Regions from separate parts of the Pseudoalteromonas sp. '520P1 No. 423' genome, predicted to be linked through region 3. Evidence: predicted binding sites of a transcription regulator. Region 3 holds the regulator's gene; each other region holds the start of a gene.
The links. Region 3 encodes FNR, which switches genes on or off when oxygen is low (the NO sensors DNR and NnrR bind a similar motif). Its sites were predicted from a motif close to TTGATCTAGATCAA; they were not measured.
Positions count from the first base shown of each region.

Region 1: PSA_RS27370 (FeoA family protein) is a predicted target of FNR. The motif match lies at 3,439-3,452, and genes of this name have one in related genera.
Region 2: PSA_RS22470 (GbsR/MarR family transcriptional regulator) is a predicted target of FNR. The motif match lies at 4,156-4,169, and genes of this name have one in related genera.

Region 1 covers NZ_BBZB01000002.1:650,761-656,888, forward strand. The annotation lists gene PSA_RS21525 (PLP-dependent aminotransferase family protein) at 1-1,317, opposite strand, end outside; gene PSA_RS21530 (EamA family transporter) at 1,413-2,312, shown strand; gene PSA_RS26035 (nucleoside recognition domain-containing protein) at 2,357-2,554, opposite strand; gene PSA_RS21540 (FeoB small GTPase domain-containing protein) at 2,896-3,117, opposite strand; gene PSA_RS27370 (FeoA family protein) at 3,117-3,278, opposite strand; gene PSA_RS21545 (YdbH domain-containing protein) at 3,604-6,024, shown strand; gene PSA_RS21550 (YnbE family lipoprotein) at 6,038-6,128, shown strand, end outside.
Region 2 covers NZ_BBZB01000002.1:905,139-911,266, forward strand. The annotation lists gene PSA_RS22450 (glycoside hydrolase family 3 protein) at 1-538, shown strand, start outside; gene PSA_RS22455 (hypothetical protein) at 595-777, opposite strand; gene cydB (cytochrome d ubiquinol oxidase subunit II) at 1,079-2,077, opposite strand; gene PSA_RS22465 (cytochrome ubiquinol oxidase subunit I) at 2,081-3,445, opposite strand; gene PSA_RS22470 (GbsR/MarR family transcriptional regulator) at 3,560-4,105, opposite strand; gene PSA_RS22475 (hypothetical protein) at 4,502-6,128, opposite strand, start outside.
Region 3 covers NZ_BBZB01000001.1:2,767,847-2,773,974, forward strand. The annotation lists gene PSA_RS12625 (heavy metal translocating P-type ATPase) at 1-1,671, shown strand, start outside; gene ccoS (cbb3-type cytochrome oxidase assembly protein CcoS) at 1,688-1,882, shown strand; gene PSA_RS12635 (sulfite exporter TauE/SafE family protein) at 1,879-2,553, shown strand; gene fnr (fumarate/nitrate reduction transcriptional regulator Fnr) at 2,588-3,331, shown strand; gene uspE (universal stress protein UspE) at 3,435-4,361, shown strand; gene ttcA (tRNA 2-thiocytidine(32) synthetase TtcA) at 4,529-5,461, shown strand; gene mnmA (tRNA 2-thiouridine(34) synthase MnmA) at 5,584-6,128, shown strand, end outside.

The DNA.
Region 1 (6,128 bases), on a different contig from region 3:
ACCAATATTAATACGTAAACAATCTTTATATAAATCTAAAGTACTAAATTCATTGCCTACTCTGAAATATACTTTATGTTTTGCTGCTTCTATTAATAATGCTTGTGCGTTTAAATTAGTTATTTGTATCCATAGCACTAGTCCACCTTGAGGCGTACTTATTCGTGCATTTTTAGGTAAGTTTTGACTAAGGAATTTATGATAATCTCGTACATTTTGATTTAGCTTTATTTTTAATTTTTTTAAGTGTTTTGCATATTGCCCTGAGTAAATAAATTCATATAACATGTTTTGTACAACTAAGTTAACACCGTAATTTCGTATACTTCTATTTAATAAGTATTGTTCGAAAAATCTGCCTGGTTCACACCAACCTAAACGATAGCTAGGTGAGAGGGTTTTAGAGATAGAACCACACCATAAAACCCAACCAGAGTTATCCCAATGTTTAATGGGAAGTGGATTATGAGCACTATGGCTGAGCTCTAGATAAATATCATCTTCTATGATTGGCGTTTGATATTGTTCGGCTAGTTTTGCAAGTTTTTGTTTTTGTTGTGCGCTAAAACTAATACCTTGCGGGTTGATATGGTTACTATTAAATAAACATGCTTTAACAGATTTACCTTTTAGATGTTGTTCTAATTGAATTAAGTCTAACTGAGCATCAAAACAGGGGATCTCTATAACTTTTCTATCTAAACTCGCTAGTAACTCAATTAAACCATTAAAACAGGGTGATGAAATTGCAATGGCATCACCAGGTTTCGTTGTCACTTCAATTGCGGTTTTAACTGCATCGATACAGCCATTGGTAATGGTTAATTTATTCGCATTTAAGGAAAAGTAATTGTCAGAAAAATGTTTACTCAAAACATGTCGTAAATTGGGCTGCCCTTGATAGTCAGGGTATAAATGAGATAAATGCTGACTCCTAGTATTTCCTTGTTTAGTGCATCTATTAAGCACATCAAATGGTATCAATTGAGGTGATATCAAAGAAATATAAAAAGGGCTGTTCATCGCCTCTATCAAAGGTGTTATGCGTTTTGGCAGGCTAACTTTACTTTCAAACAGGGGAAATTCTGGGATTTTATTTTTACCAAAAGGTTGTGTCACAAAATAACCTGATTGTGGTTTAACTTGAAGCCAACCAAGCTCTTGCAAATTTTGATAACAGTTAATTGCTGTTGTATTGCTTATATTTCGTATTTTTGAAAACTTACGAATTGCAGGCATACGTTGACCTAAGGATAATTTACCTAGCTCAATGTCAGAAATTATCTCTTTTGAAAGTAGAAGGTATTTAGCAGGCAAATTGTACTCTAAAAATATCTAAAAATTGCATCTGTTTATTATTTGTGAATTTCGCATACTAATCAAATATATTTTTAGAGATAAGGGAGTAGGGTATGTCACGAGTTCATATATTAATTGCCATCGTTGTGGCATGGATGTGGGGATTTAATTTTTCAGTAATTAAGCTCGGGGTAGAAGGTATGGACCCGCTAATTTTAGCCGGATTAAGGTTCACCTTTGCAGCGATTCCTGCAATATTTTTTATTAAAAAACCACGGGTATCATGGTCAGTATTAGCACTTTATGGACTGACGTTTGGTGTCGGGGTATGGGGCATGTTGACTTTATCAATTTATTTGGGTGTATCTGCTGGTATGTCGAGTTTAATTTTACAATCAAGTGCATTTATATCTGTCTTATTAGGCGTCATAATTTTAAAAGAAAAGTTATCTATATTTCGTAAAGTAGGCCTGTTTATTTCTATATTTGGCTTATCATTGATTTTTACATTACAAGATGGGTCTGTCACTTTAATAGGGATATTGTTTGCTTGTTTTGCATCAGTGAGTTTTAGTTTAGTTGGATTAATCATTAAAAAAGTAACAATTAACGATATGTTTGCGTTTGTTGTATGGTCTTGTGTTTTTGCTCCAGTGCCATTATTTGCATTATCTCTTATGCTAAATGGCACTTCGGTTTTTGTATCTTTGATAAATAATATGAATTACTTGAGTGTTTTTTCTGTTCTATTTCAAGCATATCCAGTTACTTTATTAGGCTATTGGTTATGGAATAAGCTTGTAGCACACTATCCTATGAGCACTATGGCACCACTGACATTATTAGTGCCACTATTTGCGCTATTGGGGTCAGCCATTTTTTATAATGAACAAATAGGCATGACTAAGCTGTTGGCTTGTGTATGTATTTTATCAGGTATCGCCTTTGGGTTTATTGAAGGGGTAGCTGAACCAATAATTAAAAAGTTAAAGCTTAAAATGCGTTTATATTAGCTTAATCCTTTTAATAAATTATGAGTAATTATGCCCATTCCTGCTTACCAATTATCTTCTTTAACTCCCATAGGAGCCAGTATCGGCATAACAATTTTTGCGCTGGCACTTAAAATTGATTGTTCGCTGTCTTGATTACCAAATTTGCCATCTGTGCCGATTGAATTAAAGAAATTAATAAATAAACACATAACTGGAATAAAAGTAGCGACGGTTTGAAAACCATTTCCGACACCTTCCACTATGGTCATCAGCTATTGTGGTAATTCAAATGGTGCTAAAAGATGAAGCGGGTAGTCAACAAATAGTGTAGCGCTTAGGATATCGAAAAAATCGATAAATGCGCTGCCTAAATTTATTGCAAACATAAACAATAAATACATCATTGCTAAAAATATTGGAATGCCCGTAATAGGATGCAATACAAAATTATCAATACGGTCGGTAAAACTTAATTGTGTAGATTGCGCAGATGTTGAATTGGCTAATGTATCTTTAATAAATTGGTGTTGTAACTGAGTGGCATCTAAAACATTAACAATACAGTCGATGTTTTACTTTGCTAAAAAGTCATGTGAAATGCTTAAGTCTTTTCCTTGAGAGTCTCTTTTGTTAAAGAACTTAAACCCGGTAAGTCAGAAAGTATAGCTGTATGGCTAGGTAAAGTTGCGTTACTTGATTTAACCGAAACTGTTACGCCTGACCAGTTACCTACTTTTTGGTTACCATCAGATAATAAATTAAAAAGGGTGCTTTTTCCCGAGTTGGCAAAACCAACTAATGCATAATGATCATAATAAGACATTAAATAACATCCACAATGATTTGTTTCGCTAAATGCTGTTGCACTATCATTTTTGTATTATTTAATCTAAAAGCGAGAGGGCCATTTAGTGGTGCCTTATGTGCCAGTGAAATTTCACAATTTGGTATGAATCCTTGTTCCAAAAGTTGGGTAGCAAGCACTTTATCTTAAGGAAGTGCTATGATTTTTGTTTTTTGATTTTTAGTCAAGTCAACTAATGTCATATATTAAATACCTTTGAAAATGATAATTTCTTACATTACGATTTTATAAGAATGATTACTCTAAGTACAAAGCAAATTAATTGAACTTGGTAATAGTTTGACTAAAATCAATGTTTTTTGTAACTGACTTCTACGGTTTATCTTTTTAGTGAAAATATTACATTTATAAGGAGGGTATGAAAAAAAATATCTACTTTACCTTAGATAAGCAGTATCATTTTAGCTGCTGATAACTCATGGTTTTATAAAAGAAATGGATCGCATGCAACGCTGGTTAAAATTAAGTTTTATTTGTGTAATTATGAGTATTTTTATATTCGGTGCAATGTTTAGCAATTGGCAGGCATTAATGCTTCATTTTGTTAAACCTTACCTTGCTCCATATAACATAGCTTTATCATGCTCAGAAATGAAACTAGCGTCTAATTTAGATGTAGTGATTGATAAGTTATGTTTAAAGCATAAGCTTTTTGATGTCACTTTAAGGCATGGAAAAGTTGATTGGTTTTATCAAGAGGGGATTAAATTTAAGGGCATTAATTTAAACTCAGTTGATGTTAAAAGCTTAAAGCCGATTGAATTTAAAAAATCTGAAACAGCATCAAAACCCCTTGTTGAGCTTCATTCACTTTTTAAAGAAATAAGTGGCTTTACCTTACCTTTTAACATCAATATTAACGAATTTACCTATAAAATTTTTAATTCAAAATCGGCTTATATCGGAAAATTTGTTGCTGCTGATAATGATTATAAAATCCAGCTTTCAACACCATTAAATTCTGAGGTGTTAGTTGCAACGCTTAACCTTTTTAATAATGAAGTTGAGGGTGAAATCTCTTTAAATGTACAGTCATCTATTGAATTTTTAGCTGCTCACGGTTTAACTTTTCCAGCAGAAATACAAAATAACTTAAATGTAAAAGGTGCTGTCAGCTCTCATTTTAATTGGAAAAAAAACCTACTGACTATAAATAAACAGACAGTAAGTTTAGTTGTATACAATGAAGTGGGCATATTAAATAGTGGGCCGTTTAAACTAAAACATAATGCAGTTTGGCAATCTGTAATAAGTGAAAATGAAATTGATTTAGCATTTGATCCTCAAAGTACTGCAAGTTTAAATTTTGATTATGATGCTGTGATTGCATTATTAAAAGACAAACAAGTACCAGAATATTTAATAGATTTGCTCATTAATAATAAAAAAGAGTTAATGATTATTAATCCTCAGGGGAGATTTAAGGTTAACTTTGAACAACAATTTATTGCCTTAGATGCAATTAAATTGAATATTTTAAATAGCGAACAATCAAGTTTAATAAATCTTGAAGGATTTTCTAGCAGCTTAAACTTTGACAGGTTTAATACAAAATTTAACGTTAACTCTGAACTTAATATATCTAATGAGATAGTGAAAGATGCAGCTCATATCGAATTGTCGGGTCAATTACATAAAAGTGAAGGTGATTTTTTTATAGATTTTGCTCCTGCCTCTAATATCATTTTAAAGAATTTAAGAGCTAAGTCTGTTTATATTCCTCAAATTCAAACTGAGCTTAAAGGTAAGGTGCAACATACCTCCAAAACAGGTTTGACTTTAGGGCTAAATCTAGAAACTAATGTACAAAAAGGAGATTTGAAAAAAATTATTAAAACGCAACAGCTAGTCATTGAATCAAAGCTAGATGGTACTTTAGAAAATTTGAAAGTAGCGGGAACTCTTGTACTAGATGATATTAATTTAGCAAATTATTCGATACAAGGTGATATTAATCAGCCATATATTGATATATCTATGGAGCAATTGAGTATTCCTAGTTTATTAGAATTAAATATTGCACATAAACCAGATTTAGCGCTTATTAATGGTTCAATAGATTATCAACTAAAAGGCCAGCTTACTGATATGAGCAATGCATTTAAAAATGAGCTGAATTTGCAGTTTAATGTTAAGGATGTGATTGGTGAAGTAAATGGTTTTTGGCTTGAGGGTTTATATTGGCAACAACACTTTGAATTAAAAAATCAAAAAATTACAACTTATGATATCGCTAATAATATAAGCTTAGGCAGTATTGATGCTGGTACACCCATTTCTGAATTACTTGCTACTACATCGATTAATTTTGAATCGAATAAACTCAATATAAACTTATTGAATGTTAAAGCTGATGCTTTTGGTGGTAGCTTCAAAATACCAGAATTAAAGTGGCCACTAGATGCAAAAAATCCTGTGACATTAAAGTTAGAACAAATAGATTTAAGTAAAATAATTGAACTTGAAAAGCAACAAGGGATCATAGTAACAGGTAGAGTGTCTGGTAATTTACCGCTATTTATAGATGAAAACATTAGAATTGAAAATGGCAAGCTATTCAATGTCGGTGAAGGGAGGATTCAAATTAAAGATAACCCAAGTGTCGAGTCTTTAAAGCAAACAAGTACAGAGCTTGCTTTAGCATTTGATGCTTTAGAAAACTTAGATTATCATCAATTAAATGCTGATGTATTTATGTATGATGATGGCAGAATGTTACTTGATACGGTAATAAAAGGGCGAAATCCAGATTTAGATAATGAAGTGAATTTAAACCTAAATATCAATTACGATTTACTTGGTTTAATTAAGTCATTAAGGATCGCTGATAATATGGAAAGTGAAATCATCCAAAAATCACAATAAAAGGACTAATAATATGAAGGCATTAATAGCTAGTTTTTTAGCTGTTATTCTATTGAGCGCATGTACGCATAAAGTAGAAGTAAGCGCGAAAGAGCCAATAACAA
Region 2 (6,128 bases), on a different contig from region 3:
TAAAATAGTCGAGCCATGGATCGTGAGTTTAGTTTCTGATAAACAAATTATAGCAATCGCTTCAAATACAGTAACTTTGCCTGGGATTAAATACAGAACGGTAGATAAAAAAGTACAAGAAGATGCTTTTAGAATTGAGTTTGATGGAAGCAAACACGCTGGTGTTGAGTTTAATCATAAGGTCAAGGGCTCTGAAAGGTTAAGTACGAGTTTAATAAAGCATTCACGATTATTACTGAATATGAAAAGAGAAAGTAAGGTAATAGCACCGGTTCATATTAATTTAAATTGTGATAAAAATTCAATTGATTCAGCTGGCTGTGTAATGCAGCAGGATATAAGTCAAAAGCTGGCTTTATTACCAAAAGGACAATGGTCTGACTTATCAATAGATACAAAATGTTTTACAAATAATGAATCTCTGTTAACTGAAAATATTACAGCACTTAAGCTGAGTACTGCTGCAATGTTAGATTTATCTATTAGTGATATTCGTTTTGAGTCAAATGAGGAATTTGAAACTATTAATTGTCATTAGATCTATTTGATAAATAAGCAGAGGCGACTTAATTTCCTCTGTTAATTTATGTTTGCCTAACGCACTTTAATTAAAGGTAGAATTTTTTCAATTAACTGAAGTTCTCCATTATATCCTTTTACATTAGCTAAAATGGCAATAGATATATTATCCTTAACATCAAGTACAACCATAGAACCTGCACCGGCTTGTCTTCCTGAATGACCTATATTAACGCGATCCGTTTGAGGGAATAACATGACACCATTGCTATAATTTTTTTGTGATCAAGGTGGGAGTCGCTGTTAGGCTAAACTTTTTATTAAATTACCAAAAAAAAAAGTGCATCAAGCCATGATTTTGATTGATAGTTAGCAAAAAATTATGCTGTCAAGACTTAATTATTTATTAAAATTATTGAATAAATATCGATGGCAATTTCTTATTTACGCAAAGCTTTAATATTTTAATTACTAGAAATGATATGTAACTTCACCGTAATAAAAAAGCCAGTAGACAACTGGCTTTTGATGGTTGGGTTGTTTTTTCTGGATTGTTTAATTAATGATATCTTAGCTCTTGCACTTTCCCCCAGAATACGCGGTAGGAAAATGCTGTATAACTAAAGATAACTGGTACAACTATTATGGTGCCCCATAATAAAAAGCTTAAAGACTCAGGCGCTGCGGCAGTTTCCCAAATTGTTAATTTATTTGGCACTATATAAGGAAAGAAGCTAAAGGCTAAACCAAAAAAACATAAAGTAAATATAACAACAGCAGCCACAAATGGGCGCCAGCATCCTTTGTCATTAACTTTAGGTAACTGCTTTAATTGTATGTAGCTAAATATAAACAACGCAAAGCAAATGATCGGCAGCGGTAAAATATAGAAGGTATTAGGCCAAGAAAACCATTTTGCGTAAACTTCTGGATTGATCAAAGGGTTTACCAGTGATACTGCAAGGACACCGAGAAAACAAATTAATCCAGATTTTTTAGCCCACTCAACTGCTTGAATTTGCAAGTCTCCTTCAGTTTTCATGATTAACCAGCATGCACCAATATAACTATATGCTGCAGCAACACCAAACGCACTGAGTAAACTAAAGCTATATGCAGCCAATGTACTTTCAAACCCCATAACATACATGCCTAACATATAACCTTGGCTTAAAGCTGCAAATAAAGAACCTGCTTTAAACACTTTGTTCCATGTGGGTTTATGGCTAAACGCTGCTTTTGCTCTAAAGTCAAAAGCGACACCACGTAGCACTAGGCTTATCAATAATACTGCGGTCGGTAAATATAGCTCTTTAAATACAAAGCTATGTGCTGCTGGAAATGCAATAAGTAATAACCCAACAGCCAAAACTAACCAAGTTTCATTGGCATCCCAAAAAGGACCAATTGAAGCTATCATGGTATCTGCATCATCTTTTTGATCTAGGGGGAGTAAAACACCTACACCTAAGTCAAAGCCATCCAAAATGGCATAAAGTAGAACAGATAAACCCATAAGTGAGACAAAGACGACTGCTAATGTATTTTCTTCAAACATAATCTACCCCTTAACTACATTATGAAGATAAACAACCGGTTTTACTTTTTCATCATCGCTTATTTCTTCAATTTCTACAGCTCGGCCAGCCATAGTGAAAACGGTATGTAGATATGCAACCAAAATAACAACGTATAAAGTCAGATACATAATTAAAGTAAAGCCCACGTTTTCTGCTGCGATATCGGTTGCAGCATCTTTTATTGTTAGCACGCCTGTCACTAACCAAGGTTGACGGCCAATTTCGGTCACATACCAACCAGCGAGTGTCGCAACCCAGCCAGAGAAACTCATAGCAACTAAGGCTTTGAGTAACCAAGGAGGTAATTGCTTTTTACGCCATAACTGAATTCGGCTAAACCAAGCGATTGCAAGCATTAACATACCAAGACCTACCATAAGTCTAAAAGCAAAAAATACAGGTGCCACTGGAGGGTGATTACCTTCAAATTCGTTCAAACCTTTTATTTCACCATTTAAATCATGAGTTAATATAAAACTAGCCATATTAGGAATAGCAATTTCAAAATGATTGGTTTTTTGTTCTTCATCTGGCACAGCAAACAACAATAATGGTGCGCCTTTTTCGGTGTGCCATACACCTTCCATTGCCGCGATTTTTTGTGGCTGATGTTCTAGGGTATTTAAACCGTGCATATCACCTACAAAAACTTGTAATGGTGTAAGCAATGCAGCAACGGTTAAAGCTATTTTTAAAGTTAATTTAGGTGCTTGTTTATCGTCACCTTTTAATAAGCGATACGCACTTATCCCTGCAACTAAAAACGCAGCAGTTAAACCAGATGCAATCAACATATGCATGAGTCTATAAGGGAATGAAGGATTAAAAATGATTGCCAGCCAATCTACAGGAAAAGCAACACCATCACGAATTTCATGACCTTGCGGCGTTTGCATCCATGAATTTAAAGCTAAAATCCAAAATGCAGATAAGCTTGTACCTATTGCTACAATTAAAGTTGAAATAGTATGAACTCTCGCTGATACTTTATTAATGCCAAATAGCATAATGCCTAAGAATCCAGCCTCTAAAAAGAAAGCGGTTAGCACTTCATAACCGAGTAAAGGCCCTGCAATATTACCAACGGTTTCCATAAACTTTGGCCAATTAGTACCAAATTGAAAAGACATGGTAATACCACTAACTACACCGATCGCAAAAGTTAAAGCAAAAATTTTGACCCAAAAACGATAAGCACGCATCCAAACTGGATCGGCAGTTTGATCAAAACGTAATTTGAAATAAAACAAAAACCAACTTAATGCGATGGTAATTGTAGGGAACAGGATATGAAAACTAATATTTGCTGCAAACTGTATGCGTGAGAGCATTAAGGTTTCTAACATAACTTACTCCATAAACCATATTAAGCACGACACTGTGTTAATTGGCTCTAAGTTTTAAGGTGACGATTTCTATAATATTTAAATAATCTCATTAAAAATGGCTAAGCACTGGGCTTAACCATTTTTCATGAACTTGTCTTTCATATCGATGACTTTACTAACCCCAGCACCAAGTTTCATTAAAGTATTGAGTTTATCAGGGGTCATTGTTTGTAATTCACCAGCCCAATGTGTGATAGTTTCAAGTAAGTCATGTATTTCATGCATTTTATCTTGCGCGTATTGTTCTTGCTGATTGCCTGGTTCATCTAATAAATTATCACGAAGCAATGATAGAGTAGGGTCAACTTCGCGTTTGCGACGCTCTTCAAATACACGAGTAGCCATTTCCCAAATTGAGCCTGCTGGTGAGTAATATTCTTTACGATCTTTTGGTTTATGATGCACTTGCACTAAACGCCACGACTGTAACTCTTTAATGCCCATACTGACATTACCGCGAGAAATATTAAGTGCTTCAGATATTTGCACCGCACTAAGCGCTTCTTCATAAATGATTAATAAACCATACATTTGCCCAACCGTACGGTTAAACCCCCAGCGACTGCCCATTTCGCCACAATGCATTACAAACGATTCAATTTTAGCTGTCATTATCATTGTATTTTAATTTCTGAAGTTTCAGTATTTTCTGAAAGTTTAAACTCTTATTGATTTAGATCAAGCTTTTTTTAGTAGAATTGGGAATATTCTTTCAAAACTAGATTCTTGTTCTTTAGGTTTTTTGGGAAGTGAGTGTGGTGTTAGACGGATTTTGTAATCAATCAGTAGAAAGTGCTTTTGAGTAATAGAGCAAACTTAATAAGTTTAAAATCATAAAGCTCAGATTAATAGTTGTTGGTTGTATCTTGTACGAATAAAGTTAGAACAGAAAATCAGAGCTAACTTTAATTGTTATTTAAACTGGTTGCCGTTCAACTTATCACTTTTAGAATATATTTTGTTACTGGCTAAAACCGTATTTTAATTTTATAGAGTTTAATGTTATTCCTCTTATTACACTGTATTAGAATTCAAAGGTTGTATATCTGTCTTTATTTGTTTTGTAGTTTCTTTATTATTAATGAAGCTACTTTCATAGAAATCACATAGCACATGCAATGGAACTGGTGTTCTGTTTGAACGACAAGCAGTTAGTAAAATAGGTTCAAGGTTCTGTTTTATAATGGATAAATTAAAAAAATCATTAGAGTTTTGACATTCGTTGAATACTTGAGCTAGAAGCTTGTCTTTATCTAGTTGAATCGAGGTGAGTTCTGCCCCATGCAATTTATTTTTAATATAAAAGTGATGCTCTGAGTCATCTTTAGGATACCAATATAACATAGTACAGTGTTGAAAATGTTGATTTACAAACTTCAAAATTTCATCATTTAAATTATCAAGTTTATATAATGCCGAAAAGATAGCTAATGTAGGATAAAGAATGCTTGCTTTAGTAACTTTATGTTTATACTTTATATCCGTTGATGCTGGATGTTCCAAAAGCTCATAAAACTTATTAATATTTGATGGATATTTAGCATTACCTGTATAGCTAATAAATGACAAGTTAATTAGATGTGAAATCCATTCTGCAACAAAAGAATCATGTTCGCTATCATAACTTAACAAATAAAGAGCTAAGAATATGTCTATAGCTTGGTCGTCTTTATAAGGAGATAATAATAATGGGTTGTTAATTATCATTTCTTTAATCGAGCTAGTACACTTTTTTATTTTATCAATAATGTTTTTGTTTTCTTCAGGTTTTATGGCTAAAAGTTCATTTTGTAAATGAAGACCATAAATAGCAAGTCGGCTTAACAAATCGAATAACTTCAAATTAACACTTACGTCGCTTTGTAAACCAATAGCTACAGATATCCCATGTTTTATATTCGTATAAGGCAGTATTTTATTTTCAATATAGTCAGATGAAATTTTATTATATGTATTTAATATAGAATAATATGCTTTTATATTTTTATTGTTTTTACCTTGATCTTTTTTCGCTATTTCCCAAGCGAATAAGATACTTTTTTCGGCAGCAAGGTATGCCGTTTCTATGTTTCCAAGATCACGACCCCAAGAATATAATATCCATAAACAGACATTTATTTGACTCAATCTTTTAGGCTCAACAATACTTTCATGTTCTAAAATCTTATTCAGCAATATAATAAAGTGTTTTATTGAAGATTCTGGATTATCTATTAGTGCAAGTGACTTTCTAAAAAGTGATTGAAGGGGAGAGCTCAATAACTCTTCGTTTAATAGATACTCCTCTATATAACCAGCAAGTTTGTCCCCGTTCCAGTTTTCAAAACTAATATTTCCTTGAGTATTTCGCTTTTCGTAGCCAGAGAGATCTTGCTTAACATTCGTGTTTACATCTCCACCAAAACATGGGCAGATCACTATAGGCTTATTTAAATGTTCAGGTGGAATTCGAGAAGGTATGTAGGCATCTAATATTTGTTCTAATGATGGTTTCAGGGATTGAAGAGAGCTAGAAAACCAAGTGGCGCGAGTTAAATTTCCTTCTTTTACTGAGAATAGATAAACACTCTCAACTCCATTATTGATTGACCCTACAGCTGCTATATCTACGCCAAATTCAGGGGTGCCACGCATTGGCTTC
Region 3 (6,128 bases):
GCCATGCGCGCACTAAAAGTAAAACAACTCAATATGGACTTGCCTGTTTCCTTAGCTATTTTTGGGGCATATATTGCAAGCACTTGGGCAACAGTTTTTAATACTGGTGAAGTCTACTTTGAATCAATTTGTATGTTCACTTTCCTTTTATTATTAGGCAAGTATTTAGAGTTTAGAGCACGTTTAAAAGCCAGTGAATTCACTTCTAACTTACAAAAGCTATTACCACTAACAGCACGTATTGTAGATAATTTTAAAGAACAAATAATCGCAGCAAAAAAGCTAAAACTTAAAGATATCATTTTAGTTAAACCTGGTGAAATCATTCCAGCTGATGGTGTAGTGATTGAGGGTGAGACCACAGTTGATGAATCGATGATGACAGGCGAGCATCAGGCTGTTACTAAAGAAATCAATACTCAGGTTTATGCTGGTACAACTAACCATGATGGTTTAGTTAAAATCAGTGTCAACCAACTTGGCACGCATACCCTAATAAATCAAATTGTTAGCCTACAAAATAAAGCCCTTACCAATCGCCCTAAACTTGCTGAAATTACCGACAAAGTTGCTCAGTGGTTTGTCGCCGTTTTATTAGTTGTTGCAGGCTTTACTGCCACATATTGGTATGGCATAGACCCACAGCACGCATTTTGGATCACAATATCAGTGTTAGTGGCAACTTGTCCCTGCGCATTAAGTCTTGCTATCCCTACTGCATTGACGTGCAGTGTGGCAAACTTAACCAAAAAAGGCTTATTAATAAAGAAAGCACATGTACTCGAAACCCTCACAAAAATAGATTCTTTTGCATTTGATAAAACAGGCACGTTAACTGAGGGATGTTTTACAATCAAAAAGTCCCATTATTTAGATAATCGTTACGATAAAAATACAATTTTAGCTTTAGCTTCAGGTTTAGAATTTCATTCACAACACCCTATTGCTAAGGCTTTTAATTTTGATACTTCGTCTTTAGAACCTTTGACTGATGTTACTATTGAGACCGGTTTTGGTATTAAAGGATTATATCAAGGTCAAGATATCGCCATAGGTAAAAATGGCTGGTTTAACGCTCTAGAGCTCCCGGTCCAAGTTGTGCTTTATATTAACGAAAAACCTATCGCTGCATTTGAACTTGAAGACAAAATACGTGATCGTGCACAACAGTTAATATCTTTTCTTAAAGATAAAAACTTAAATACTCACTTATTAACAGGCGACCCTTCACAGGCAGGGCCTGACCTTGCAAAAATATTATCTTTAGATGAAGTACAAACGGGCTGTAGCCCCGCTCAAAAACAAAACTACGTTGCTAATATCATTAAACAAAATCATGTTGTTGCTATGGTAGGTGATGGCGTTAATGACAGTCCAGTATTTAATACTGCACATTTGTCGATTGCTATGGAATCTGGTGCCGATATTTCTAAAAACACAGCCGATGTTGTGCTATTAAATAGTGATCTAAGCTCCATTGAACATTTAATTAAAATCAGTCATAAGACACGTCGTATTGTAAAGCAAAACTTAGCCCTTTCACTTGCATATAATGGATCAATTTTACCTTTAGCTGCAATGGGCATGGTTCAACCTTGGATGGCTGTTATTGGCATGTCAGCCAGTTCTATAATCGTGATAACAAATTCATTAAGACTATTAAAACCATAACAAAGGTATTGAAATAATGAGTATTATTTATGTATTAATTCCGATAGCAATTATATTTGTGATCATTGCCATCGCAGTTTTTTTCTGGGCAGTTAAAAGCGAACAATTTTCTGACTTAGACAAACAAGCCCACAGTATCTTATTTGACGAAAGTGAAAATAAAAATAAGTCGAACAAAAGTAAAGATCATAAGAATAATAACCCATTATGACAGAGTCTTTATTTCTAACCGCTTTTTTTATGGGTCTAGCTGGCAGTGGGCACTGTATTGCTATGTGTGGTGGTATTGCATCATCTTTACAATTTGCGATTGAAGACAAAAACAAAGCACAACAATATGCCCTACTTTATACTTTAGGCCGATTATTAAGCTATAGTCTTTGCGGCGCTTTAGTAGGTGGCATTAGTTCTGTTTTTGCTAAACAATCAAACAATTTTTCTTTATTTTTATCTTTTATAAGTGGTATTTTTATGGTGCTTGTAGGCCTATATATCATGCGTTTGACAGCAAGCTTAAATTGGTTAGAAAAATTTGGGAAATTAGCAATATGGCAGCATATTGTTAAATTGAATAAGTACTTATTACCACTCAATACAAAGAAAAAAGCATTGGCATATGGTGCGCTTTGGGGCTGGTTACCTTGTGGATTAGTTTATTCTGCATTAACTTGGGCTATCACAACACAAAGTGCGAGTTCAGGCGCACTATTTATGGCTAGTTTTGCTTTAGGCACCTTACCTGCCATGATAGGGTTAAGTTTTGCAGCACAAACTATCAATAACTGGCTCAATAACAGCATAATCCGTATTGTTCTAGGTAATATTTTAGTATTTTACGGTTTATACCTTTTAGCTATTGCAGCCCAAAACGCACTGCATTAATCTATACTCGTAGTTTAAAATAGACGGAATTTCAATGGGTCTGAAAAATAAAATACCGACAAGTTCAAATTGCCAAATTAGCTGTAATAGTTGTAGCATCAGTCAGTTATGCTTACCTGTAACACTTAATGAAAGCGAAATGGGTAAACTTGATGATATCATCGAACGTAAAAAACCATTTCATAAAGGTGATTTACTATTTGAAGCCGGCAAAAAATTAAATTCTATTTTTGCGGTCCGCTCAGGTTCGTTTAAATCTTATACCATCTCTGAACAAGGTGATGAGCAAATCACTGACTTTCATCTAGCAGGTGATATTATTGGTTTTGATGGTATATTTAAAATGGAACATCAAAGTTATTCACAAGCTATGGAGACAGCTATGGTGTGTGAAATCCCTTTCACTACTTTAGATGAGTTATCTGGAAAATTACCAAAATTACGCCAACAAATAATGCGCATGATGAGTAGTGAAATCAACTACGATCAAGAGATGTTATTACTTTTAAACAAAAAAACAGCAAAAGAAAGATTAGCTGCTTTTATTTGTAATTTATCTCAACGATTTGGTGAACGTGGTTTTTCTAAAAAAGAATTTAGATTAACTATGACACGTGGAGAAATTGGAAACTACCTTGGTTTAACAGTGGAAACCATTAGTCGACTATTGAGCCGCTTCCAAAAGTCAGATGTAATAAAAGTTGAAGGTAAATTCATTACCATTATTGATCTTGAGCAATTGAATACAATTGCAGGTACCAAATCTAAAAGCGAATAATTTCGTCTTTGTATATTGATCTTAGAGAATTTTTTTCATTTAAACCTGTTAAATCTGCTAACTTAACTTACACTAAAAGTAAGCAAATTTGAGAGGTTAAATGATGAATACAATAAAAAAAATACTTGCAGTAATTGATCCAAGTAAATCAGAACAAGCCGCTTTAAAACGTTCATTTGAATTAGCACAAAAATCTGGTGCTAAAATCACCGCATTTTTAACCATATATGATTTTTCCTATGAAATGACGACGATGCTATCTCTTGATGAAAGAGAGGCTATGCGTAGTGCTGTTATAAATGACAGAATTTCATGGATTAATTCATTAATAGAGCAATACAAAGAAACTTTAGATATTGACTGCAAGGTTATCTGGCATAATCGCCCTTTCGAATCAATTATACAAACCGTACTTAATGAAAACTACGATATTGTTTTAAAAGGTACCCACGAACATGCAACTTTAAAATCAGTGATATTTACGCCAACTGACTGGCATTTAATTAGAAAATCTCCTTGCCCTGTATTATTAATAAAAGAGCACTCATGGCCTGCAAAAGGCAATATTATCGCAGCTGTAAATGTTTCTGCTGATGATGAACAACATCTTGCTCTTAATCAAAGAATAATGAATGATGCAAAATTCATTTCAAACCTCATCGATGGCAATTTACATATTGTAAATTCCTTCCCTGGCACACCAGTTAATATTGCTATTGAAATTCCTGAATTTGATCCCACTCAATTTAATGAAACTGTTAAAGAGCATCATACACAGGCATGCCACGAACTTGCACAACAGCATGATATTCCCCAAAACCAATGTCATATTAAAGAAGGCTTGCCAGAAGATATCATACCCATTATTGCTAATGAATTGGATGCTGAGTTAATCGTTATGGGCACAATTGGCAGAACGGGGCTTAGTGCAGCTTTAATTGGTAATACAGCTGAACATGTGATTGATAGCTTAAATTGTGATGTACTTGCTTTAAAACCTGATGGTTATATTAGCCCATTGGCTAAATAACCTTATGTGGCTATCAATCTAAGATAGCCACCCATATTTTTTGAAAAACAACAAACACTCTCTCACCAATTTCACTAAAAAATATTTTTACTCGCTAACTTTTAATTTTGCTTTATAATACTGCGCTAATTTTAGCTCAGCTTTCTATTATCATTATAGGGTCCTTAATGTCATCACCTGCTTCACATTCTGCTCAAACCAAGGCTAAACACACTTTAAATAAATTAGAAAAACGCCTAAGACGTAGCACGGGGCAGGCTATTAATGATTTTAATATGATAGAAGATGGTGATCGCATCATGGTATGTTTATCTGGTGGTAAGGATAGCTATGCGATGCTAGGTATCTTAATGCAATTAAAACGTGTTGCTCCTATCAAATTTGAATTAGTCGCGGTTAACTTAGATCAAAAGCAGCCGGGGTTTCCCGAACATATCTTACCTGAATATCTAGAAACGTTAGATATTGAATACAAAATTGTTGAAGAAAATACCTATAAAATTGTGACCGATATAATTGAAGAAGGTAAAACAACTTGTTCATTATGTTCTCGCTTAAGACGCGGTATTTTGTATCGTACAGCTAAAGAGCTAAAAGCTACCAAAATAGCCTTAGGCCACCATAGAGATGACATGATAGAAACCATGTTTTTAAATATGTTTTATGGCGGAAAATTAAAAGGTATGCCAGCAAAGCTTGCCAGTGATAATGGTGAGCATATGGTTATTCGCCCGCTCGCATACTGTAAAGAAGAAGAAATAGCACAATACGCCCAACTAAAAGAATTCCCTATCATTCCTTGTAACTTATGTGGTTCACAAGAGAATCTTCAAAGACAGAACATAAAAGCCATGATAGCACAATGGGAAGTTGAACATCCTGGTCGTGTAGCGACTATGTTCACTGCAATGCAAAACGTTGTACCTTCTCACTTAGCAGATAATTCTATTTTTGATTTCAAAAACCTGCAAAAAACGGGTCTGCCAAATACAGATGGCGATGTCGCCCTAGACAAACCAGACATTCCCGCAATTCCTGTCGGTTTAAAGCAAGAACAAGATAGTAATAGCGTTGAAATTCAAGCAATTGAGTTAAACTAAGTCTATTTTATAAACTCAAAGGAATATTCAAAGTATTTGACTATATTCCTTGAGGTTTTCTAGTGCTATAATACGCGCCTTTAATATTTAGCATTTATTTAATTACTATGAGCGATAATCATTTGAGCGATTCTTCATCTTCTAATAAAAACACTAAAGTCATCGTTGGCATGTCTGGTGGTGTCGATTCTTCTGTTTCAGCATATTTATTAATGCAACAAGGCTATCAGGTTGAAGGCTTGTTTATGAAAAATTGGGAAGAAGATGATACAGATGAATATTGTGCTGCATCAGAAGATTTAAAAGATGCACAAGCAGTGTGTGATAAGTTAGGTATTGAATTACATACAGTTAACTTTGCCGCTGAATACTGGGATAACGTATTTGAGTACTTTTTAGCTGAATATAAAGCAGGACGTACTCCAAACCCAGATATCATGTGTAATAAAGAAATCAAATTCAAAGCATTTTTACAATTTGCTGCGCAAGCTTTAAAAGCAGATTACATTGCGACAGGTCATTATGTAAGACGCACAGAAAATAACGGAAAATTTCAGTTATTACGTGGCCTTGATGATAATAAAGATCAAAGCTACTTCTTATATGCTTTAAGTCATGAACATATCGCACAAACATTGTTCCCTGTTGGTGAATTAGAAAAACCTGA